One region of the Streptomyces sp. NBC_00287 genome, then DNA from elsewhere that is predicted to be linked to it. Evidence: riboswitches for the same ligand, from Rfam matches in the RefSeq annotation. Region 1 holds a riboswitch; the other holds the start of a gene.

Region 1 (4,451 bases):
GTCCAACAAGGCCCTGCTGGCGATCCTCTGGGAGCTCTACCCCGGCCACCCCAACCTGCTCCCCGCCCATCTCGACGGCCCACGCGAACTCGCCCACACCGCCGGCTACGTCGCCAAGCCCCTGCTGGGCCGCGAAGGCGCGGGCGTCACGGTCCACGAACCGGGCGCCGACCCCGTGATCCGCGACGAGCCCTGCTGCTACCAGGAGTTGGCTCCCCTGCCCGACTTCGACGGCAACCGGGTCGTCCTCGGCGCCTGGGTCGTCGAGGACGAGTCGGCGGGCCTAGGCATCCGGGAGTCCTCCGGACTCATCACGGACGAGTACGCCCGCTTCCTGCCACACGTCATCCTCTAGAGGGTCCCCCAGCCTCTAGACCCCCAGCACGGCCCGGAGTTGGGCAAGCCCCCAGTCCAGATCCTCCTTGCCGATCACCAGCGGCGGCGCGATCCGGATCGTCGGGCCATGGGTGTCCTTCACCAGCACCCCGCGATCCATCAGCTTCTCCGAAACCTCGCGCCCGGTTCCGTACGCCCGGGCGATGTCCACGCCCGCCCACAGTCCGCGGCCCCGCACCTCCGTCACCCGTCCTGTGTCGGCCAGCGCCGCCAGCTCCCGGTGCAGATGCTCGCCGAGCTCCGCGGAGCGCGCCTGGTACTCGCCCGACCGCACCATCGCGATCACCTCCAGCGCCACCGCACAGGCCAGCGGATTCCCCCCGAACGTCGACCCGTGCTCCCCGGGCCGGAACACCCCCAGCACCTCCGCCGACGACACCACCGCCGACACCGGCACCACACCGCCCCCGAGCGCCTTGCCCAGCACATACATGTCCGGCACCACCCCCTCGTGCTCGCACGCGAAGGTCCGCCCCGTCCGCCCGAGGCCCGACTGGATCTCATCGGCCACGAACAGCACGTTCCGCTCCCGAGCCAGCTCCCGCACCGCCGGCAGATAACCGGACGGCGGCACGATCACCCCCGACTCGCCCTGGATCGGCTCCAGCAGCACCGCGACGGTGTTCTCCGTCATCGCCGCCCGCATCGCCGTCAGATCTCCGTACGGCACGATCTCGAACCCCGGTGTGTACGGCCCGAAGTCGGCGCGCGCCTCCGGATCGGTGGAGAAGCTGATGACCGTCGTCGTACGGCCATGGAAATTGCCGCCCGCGACCACGATCTTCGCCCTCTCGGCGGGCACGCCCTTGACCCGGTACCCCCACTTCCGGGCGGTCTTGACCGCGGTCTCCACCGCCTCCACGCCGGTGTTCATCGGCAGCACCATCTCCATGCCGCACAACTGCGCGAGCTCCTCGCAGAATGCGGCGTACCGATCGTGATGGAACGCCCGCGACGTCAGCGTCACCCGCTCCAGCTGCGCCTTGGCCGCCTCGATGATCCGCCGGTTGCGGTGCCCGAAATTGAGGGCCGAGTAACCGGCCAGCAGATCCAGATACCGCCGCCCCTCCACATCCGTCATCCACGCCCCGTCGGCAGAGGCGACGACGACCGGCAGCGGCGCGTAGTTGTGCGCACCGTGCGCCTCGGCCGTGGCGATGAGGGTTTCCGTAGTGCTCACGGGACCTCCAGAAGACACCGGAAGACAAGCGGGACCCCCTTCCTATCCTTGCTCGGATGGTGGACGCGGGACCTTCGCCCGACGGCGCGCCCGGTAGGCTGGCGGCGGGCCGTGACTGGCGCGCTGGGATGGGACCGACCATCGGGGAGCGGCCCGGTCGTGACTGTGTGCCGTGCGCCTGGGCCGAACCGTGAACGCTGAACGCCACGCCGTCCGGAGGCCGACTTGTCCGAGCAGCCCTTGTCCAATGAATCCACCGCCTTCCGCGCCGCCCTCGACGTCATCCGCGCCGTGGAGCCGCGGGTCGCCGATGCCATCGGCCAGGAGGTCCACGACCAGCGCGAGATGCTCAAACTGATCGCGTCCGAGAACTACGCCTCCCCGGCCACCCTGCTCGCGATGGGCAACTGGTTCAGCGACAAGTACGCCGAGGGCACCATCGGCCGCCGCTTCTACGCCGGCTGCCGCAATGTCGACACCGTCGAGTCCCTCGCCGCGGAACACGCCAAGGAACTCTTCGGCGCCCGCCACGCCTACGTCCAGCCGCACTCCGGCATCGACGCCAACCTCGTCGCCTTCTGGTCCGTCCTCGCCGCCCGCGTCGAGGCCCCCGCTCTGGAGAAGGCCGGCGTCCGCCAGGTCAACGACCTCTCCGACGCCGACTGGGCCGAGCTGCGCCAGGCCTTCGGTAACCAGCGCATGCTCGGCATGTCCCTGGACGCCGGCGGCCATCTCACCCACGGCTTCCGCCCGAACATCTCCGGCAAGATGTTCGACCAGCGCTCCTACGGCACCGACTCGGCCACCGGCCTGATCGACTACGAGGCGCTGCGGGTGTCGGCCCGTGAGTTCAAGCCGCTGATCATCGTGGCCGGGTACTCCGCCTACCCCCGTCTGGTGAACTTCCGGATCATGCGGGAGATCGCCGACGAGGTCGGCGCGACCCTGATGGTCGACATGGCCCACTTCGCGGGCCTGGTCGCCGGCAAGGTCCTCACCGGCGACTTCGACCCGGTCCCGCACGCCCAGATCGTCACCACCACCACCCACAAGTCGCTGCGCGGCCCGCGCGGCGGCATGGTCCTGTGCGACGACTCCCTCAAGGACCAGGTCGACCGCGGCTGCCCGATGGTCCTCGGTGGCCCGCTCCCGCACGTCATGGCCGCCAAGGCGGTGGCGCTGGCGGAGGCCCGCCAGGACTCGTTCCGCGACTACGCCCAGCGCATCGTCGACAACTCCCGCGCCCTCGCCGAGGGCCTGATGCGCCGGGGCGCGACCCTGGTCACGGGCGGCACGGACAACCACCTGAATCTGATCGACGTGGCCGGCTCGTACGGCCTCACCGGCCGCCAGGCCGAGGCCGCGCTGCTGGAGTCCGGCATCGTCACCAACCGCAACGCCATCCCGGCCGACCCCAACGGCGCCTGGTACACCTCCGGCATCCGCATCGGCACCCCCGCCCTGACCACCCGCGGTCTCGGCACCGCCGAGATGGACGAGGTCGCCGGCCTCATCGACCGCGTCCTCACCACCGCGGAGCCCGGCACCACCAAGTCCGGCGCCCCCTCCAAGGCCGCCCACGTCCTCGACCCCAAGATCGCGGACGAGATCTCGCACCGGGCGACCGATCTGGTGGCCGGTTTCCCGCTGTACCCGGAGATCGACCTCGGCTGATCAACACTCTCTGTTGAGTTGTCAAAGAACGGCGACTCTCACAGATCGATGAGCTGCTGTCGTGGCTCCTCCCGCGGCGGTCCCCCTCCAGGGCGGGCCGCCGCGCGGCGTATCGCGAGCGTGCCGCCCACCCCGGTCGCGAAGCCCACGGCAAGGCCCGGTATCGCCCACCACACGGCGTCCGCGGCCGGGACCGAGCCGTCGGCCCCGGCCGCGGAGCCGCTCGCCGGTGCGCCGAGCAGGCCGGCCCGGTCCAGCCGCTCGAAGACCGAGCGCGGCGCCCGATGCCAGCGGATGTCGTCGTCCTCCACATCCGGCGCCGGATCCGAACGCACCCACGGTGTGCCGTCCTCGGCGACGAGCAGCTGATCCTGCCGCTCTATCGCCACGTCACCGCCCGGCGGACTGTCGGTCATGGGCCAGCCGCCCACTCCCGTCAGGCCCCACACCACCGTGATCCGCACGGGCGGATGCCGGCCCTCGGTCCAGGCCTCGGGCACCTGCTCCGTCCCGGTGTACATCGGCTCCAGCAACTGCCACAGCCGGGCGAACCGCGGCTCGCCGGACCGCACCGCGGTCGGCTGCCCCGCACCGCCCGCGACGACCATCGCCAGATCGGGCGCCTGACCTGCGCTGCCGGCCGCCCCGGCCGCCGGTGCCCCGCCGCACAGAGCCAGCGCCGCCGACACCGGCCCCAGCAGCGCGAGCCGCGCCGCGACCCGCCGCCCCCAACAGCCCCTCATCCGTCCTCGACCTCCCCCTGTCGATCCCATCCGCCCGACGACCTCACGCGTCCAGCAGCTCCTGCCGGGGCCCCGATTCCCCCTTCCGACCGCCCAGCGGCAACCGTGTGGCGAAGGGCCGCAGCGTCAGCGCCATCACCGCCCCGGCCGCCCCGCCGGGCAGGGCCCACCACCAGTCGGTGTCCTCGCTCGTCCGTGATGCCGCCGGCCGGGGCGCCGGGGCCGCTTCCGCCGGTGCCGCCGCCTCCGGCGCGGGCCCGCTCTCCTCGGTGATCGTGTACATCTCCCGGAGCGAGAAGGCCGACAGGTCCTCGCCTCCGTCGCTCTTGCCCAGCACCCCCAAGTCGCTCAGCAGGGCCCGCAGCCGCCCGGGGTTCGGGGCGCGGTGCCAGCTGCCCTTCGTCGGCTCGGTGATGTTCATCGACTGGTGCACCCAGACGTCCTCACCGTCGACGACC
Region 2 (4,451 bases), 3.0 Mb from region 1:
GGCAGGCGCATGCCGTCGGGGGCAGGTCCGGGTGGTGGATCGCCGTACAGGAGGGTCAGGCGGGTGAAGGACGCGGCGGCGTCCAGGCCCACGACGCGCTGTTCCAGTACGGCGGGGACGAGGGCCTCGAAGAGGCGTCCGGTGCACGGGATCCGCAGGCCGCGCAGCCGGTGCACTGCGCTGCGGAGGACCGGGTGCCGGGGCCGGAACAGCTCGGGTCGGTCGTCCGCGCCGAGTTCGCGGCGTACGGAGTCGGCGAGTTCGGTCGCGCCCGGTCCCCAGACGTCGATGTGGACGTCGTCCAGGCGCTGTTGGCGGATGCGGTAGGTGACCGGTCCCGAGGCGGTGCGCGCGGTGCGCCACACGGTGCCGTCGGGTTCGACCCGGTGCGTGGGGTCGTGGAAGCCGCGGCGCAGGCTCTGCAGGGTCAGGCGGGCGTCCACGGGGAAGCCGGGCTGCCAGTGCACCGACCGGTCCGGTGGCTGCGGCATCGCTCACGATCTCCCGGGAGGACATGCCGAGGGCCGCCCGGCTGGTGCGGACGGCCCTCGGGGGTGCGGCTGGTCAGTACTCGATGCCGGGGACCAGATTGGTGACCGGGGCGACCATGTCGGTGACCTGGTGCAGCTGGTTCAGCTCGTGGACCCGGTTGAGCTGGTTCAGCTGTGCGGAGGGCCGCGGGATCTCCGCCTTGTGCTCCTCGGGGATGTCGCTCACGGTGAGCGAGTCGAGCATCCGGATCGGGCTGAGACCGGCGCCCGGGGCCTCCGCCTCGGCCGCGCTCGCCAGCGGCGCGGCGAGGCCGGTGACCGAGACGGCCAGACCGACGGCGGCGACGATACGTCGTGTTGAGATCATGTTCGGAGCAACGCCGACGGCCCCCCGCCGGACACGGCCGCACCGCGCAGCTCACCCGACAGGCGGACCGCGCGGCTGCGCTTGCCGAGCCCGCCGGGGCGGAGGAGCCTCTAAGGAGAGGCCGTCGCGGCCCGCTCCCCCGAGGCCGCGGGCCTTCGAGGAGGTCACCATGGGCAGTGCGGCACGCCCCGGCTTCGACACCGAAGCCCTGCGCCGGGGCATCGAGGGAGACACGGCGACGACGCTCCTGTCGCTCTACGCGGACGACGCCGAACTGCGCGTCGTGGACCGCAACACCCAGCCCAGCAGTCCCCGGGTCCTGCACGGCCGTGACGAGATCAGCGAGTTGCTGGACGACGTCTACAGCCGCGACATGAGCCACAAGCTGGAACGCTGCGTCGTCGAGGGCGACACCGTCGCCTTCAGCGAGTCCTGTCAGTACGCCGACGGCGTCCGCGTGCTCGCCGAGTCGATGGCGTCCCTGCGGGACGGCAAGATCGTCGAGCAGACGATGATCCAGGCCTGGGACGAATAGCCGAAGGGAGCCTCCGTTAGGGTGGGGGCGGGCCGTGACTGGCGCTGAGGTGGAGTACCACCGGGGAGCGGCCTACGCAGAGTCGATGCCGTGCGCCTGGGCGAACCGGAACACCAGCCCAGGAGTGGATCATGTCTCAGGCACGGCTCATGGACGGCACCTCCCTCGCCCGGACGATCGTGGCGGAGACCGCCGAGCGGGCGGCCCGCATCACCGAGCGCACCGGCACGGCGCCCTGTCTGGCGACGGTGCTGGTCGGCGAGGACCCGGCGTCCGTCACCTACGTCCGGATGAAGCAGAACCGCTGCCGCAAGGCCGGCATCGAGTCGCGGCATGTGGAACTGCCCGCGGCCACCACGACCGAGGAACTGGTCGCCACGCTCGAGAAGCTGTCGCTCGACCCCGGCGTCCACGGCATCCTGCTCCAGCACCCGATGGGCGCGCACATCGACGAGCGGGCCGCCTTCGAGGCGATAGCGCCGGAGAAGGACGTCGACGGCGTCACCTTCGCCTCCTTCGCCACGATGAGCTTCGGGCTGCCGGGCTTCGTGTCCTGCACGCCCGGCGGCATCATGCGGCTGCTCGACGCCTACGACGTCGACCCGTCCGGCAAGCGGGCGGTGGTCGTCGGCCGCAGCGCGATCCTCGGCAAGCCGGCCGGCATGCTGCTGCTCGCCCGGGACGCGACGGTGACGTACTGCCACTCCCGTACGGCGGATCTGTCGGCCGCGGTCCGGGAGGCGGACATCGTGGTCGCCGCCGTGGGGCGGCCCCGGCTGATCCGAGGTCAGGACATCAAGCCCGGCGCTGTCGTGATCGACGCCGGCTACAACGCGGGCAACATCGGCGACGTCGATTTCGACTCCGCCGTCGAGCGGGCCTCGCTGATCACGCCGGTGCCGGGCGGGGTCGGGCCGATGACGATCGCCACGCTGCTGGAGCAGACCGTCACTGCCGCCGCCCGCCAGCTCGGGGTGTGATCAGCGCGTCCAGGCGCTGTACTGCATGACGTCGCCGGACTTGACGCCGTACTCGGGCTGGTCCTTGGTGAAGGTGGTCTCCAGGCCGAGGACGGTGCCGGTGGCCGGGTCCAGGATCAGCATCCGGCGGGCGCCCGAACCGTCGTACACATACGCCTGTCCGGGCCGCCCGAGCCGGTCCGTCACCTGTCCGACGGGCCTGAGCCCCTCGGCCTGCGCCAGCAGCCGTGCGAGGGCCGCCGACTCGCGGGCGCCGAGGGTCCAAGTGTCGAGCAGGACGCCTACGGCATCCAGGAGTTGGGGCGTGCTCAGCGACTCGCTGTAGGTGGCCTCCTGCAGGTAGGCGCGCAGCCGCTCGGCGTTGTGCGGGGGCGGGGACTGCGGCGGGGCGTCGCTCCAACTCGGCGGATAGGTCTGCCGGGAGACGACGTCCCCGTCCTCGGCGACGAGCTCGGTGTGGCTGCCGTCCGCCCTCCAGCGCACGATGCGTTCCTCGGGGAGCGTGACCGGCGGCTTGTCGTCGCTCATGGCCAGGCTCCAGGTCTGCACATGCGTGCCCTTGCGGAGCTTCGGCGACCCGTCCGCCGCTGCCGACCGCGCGCGTTCGGCCAGGGTTTTCAGGGGTACGGGGGTGGAGTCGGCCTGCACGACGAGGGGGCGGGGTGCGGCGACCGCGGGGGCGGTCGTCTGGCCGGTGAACAGCAGTGCCGACACCAGGGCGGCGACGATCGCGGTGGCCGTCAGGGCCCAGACCAGGCGGGGGCGGCGGCGGGAGTTCCGTTGCTGCAGCAGCTGGTTGAGCCGTCGCTCGGCTCGGTGGTCGAGGGGGCCGTCGCCGAAGTGGGGGCCGTCGACGGGGACCGGGTTGGCGCGGCGCAGGAGATCGAGTTCGTCAGTCACGGCCGTATTCCTTGGAGGGTGTCGTGAGGCTCATGCGGTCGATCTCGGCTCTCAGCCGGCGGCGGGCCCGGTGCAGGCGCATCGACGCGGCGCGGGTGCCGCAGCCGAGGGCGACGGCGAGGTCGTCGATGCCGAGTTCCTCCCAGGCCGTCAGTCGCAGTACCTCCTGGTCCTTGGCGGAGAGCCGGGCCAGCGCCTCGTGCACCCAGCCGCCCGGGGCCTCCGCGTCGGGGCTGTCCACGATCTGCCGGCCGTGTGCGGTCTCGTCGTTGCCCAGTCGGTCCACCAGTCGGCGGCGCCGTCCGTAGCCGCGTACCGCGTTCGCCAGGCAGTTGCGTGCCACGCCGTACAGCCAGGGCAGTGGGGTCGCCGGCAGGTCGCCGCGGCGCCGCCAGGCCACCGTGAACACCTCCGCCACCACTTCCTCGACCTCGTCCGTCCGCCCGTCAAGGCGTCGCGCGACATAGCGGCTGACCGCCCAGTAGTGCTCGCGATAGGCAGCGGCGAAGATCTCGTCGTTGCTCATGTTCCGTTCGTGTCCGGCATCCCCGGGATGGTCACACCCGGGTTCGGTGATTCTTGTCGCGTCGTTCGAGTGTGACGTTCCGATCGGGCGCGGACACAGGCGGGTCGTGAGAGACCAAACCGTCACCAGTATCAAGTGGCTGACCACCACCGACCACAAGACGATCGGAACGCTCTATCTGATCACGTCGTTCGCGTTCTTCTGCATCGGTGGCGTGATGGCGCTGTTCATGCGCGCCGAGCTGGCCCGTCCGGGTCTGCAGATCATGTCGAACGAGCAGTTCAACCAGGCGTTCACGATGCACGGCACGATCATGCTGCTGATGTTCGCGACGCCGCTGTTCGCCGGCTTCGCGAACTGGATCATGCCGCTGCAGATCGGTGCCCCCGACGTCGCCTTCCCGCGGCTGAACATGTTCGCCTACTGGCTGTACCTGTTCGGCTCGCTGATCGCGGTGGGCGGCTTCCTCACCCCCGACGGCGCCGCCGACTTCGGCTGGTTCGCCTACAGCCCGCTCTCGGACGCGGTCCGCTCGCCGGGCATCGGCGCCGACATGTGGATCATGGGTCTGGCCTTCTCCGGCTTCGGCACCATCCTCGGCTCGGTCAACTTCATCACCACGATCATCTGCATGCGCGCACCCGGCATGACG

Evidence for each region. Region 1 has a riboswitch for ZMP and ZTP ahead of OHT76_RS26675 (glycine hydroxymethyltransferase). Riboswitches for the same ligand answer to the same signal wherever they lie in the genome.
Region 2: linked by a shared signal. The riboswitch ahead of OHT76_RS40195 (bifunctional 5,10-methylenetetrahydrofolate dehydrogenase/5,10-methenyltetrahydrofolate cyclohydrolase) and the one ahead of OHT76_RS26675 (glycine hydroxymethyltransferase) in region 1 are both predicted to bind ZMP and ZTP.

The regions. Positions count from the first base shown of each region.
Region 1 covers NZ_CP108053.1:5,827,550-5,832,000, forward strand. Annotated here, with positions in the region: gene OHT76_RS26665 (glutathionylspermidine synthase family protein) at 1-355, shown strand, start outside; gene rocD (ornithine--oxo-acid transaminase) at 371-1,576, opposite strand; ZMP/ZTP riboswitch at 1,678-1,767, shown strand; gene OHT76_RS26675 (glycine hydroxymethyltransferase) at 1,802-3,250, shown strand; gene OHT76_RS26680 (hypothetical protein) at 3,289-3,993, opposite strand; gene OHT76_RS26685 (hypothetical protein) at 4,037-4,451, opposite strand, start outside.
Region 2 covers NZ_CP108053.1:8,855,886-8,860,336, reverse strand. Annotated here, with positions in the region: gene OHT76_RS40210 (DNA-3-methyladenine glycosylase family protein) at 1-491, opposite strand, end outside; gene OHT76_RS40205 (hypothetical protein) at 565-858, opposite strand; gene OHT76_RS40200 (nuclear transport factor 2 family protein) at 1,028-1,393, shown strand; ZMP/ZTP riboswitch at 1,418-1,502, shown strand; gene OHT76_RS40195 (bifunctional 5,10-methylenetetrahydrofolate dehydrogenase/5,10-methenyltetrahydrofolate cyclohydrolase) at 1,525-2,373, shown strand; gene OHT76_RS40190 (CU044_5270 family protein) at 2,374-3,273, opposite strand; gene OHT76_RS40185 (RNA polymerase sigma factor) at 3,266-3,799, opposite strand; partial or broken gene ctaD (aa3-type cytochrome oxidase subunit I) at 3,930-4,451, shown strand, end outside.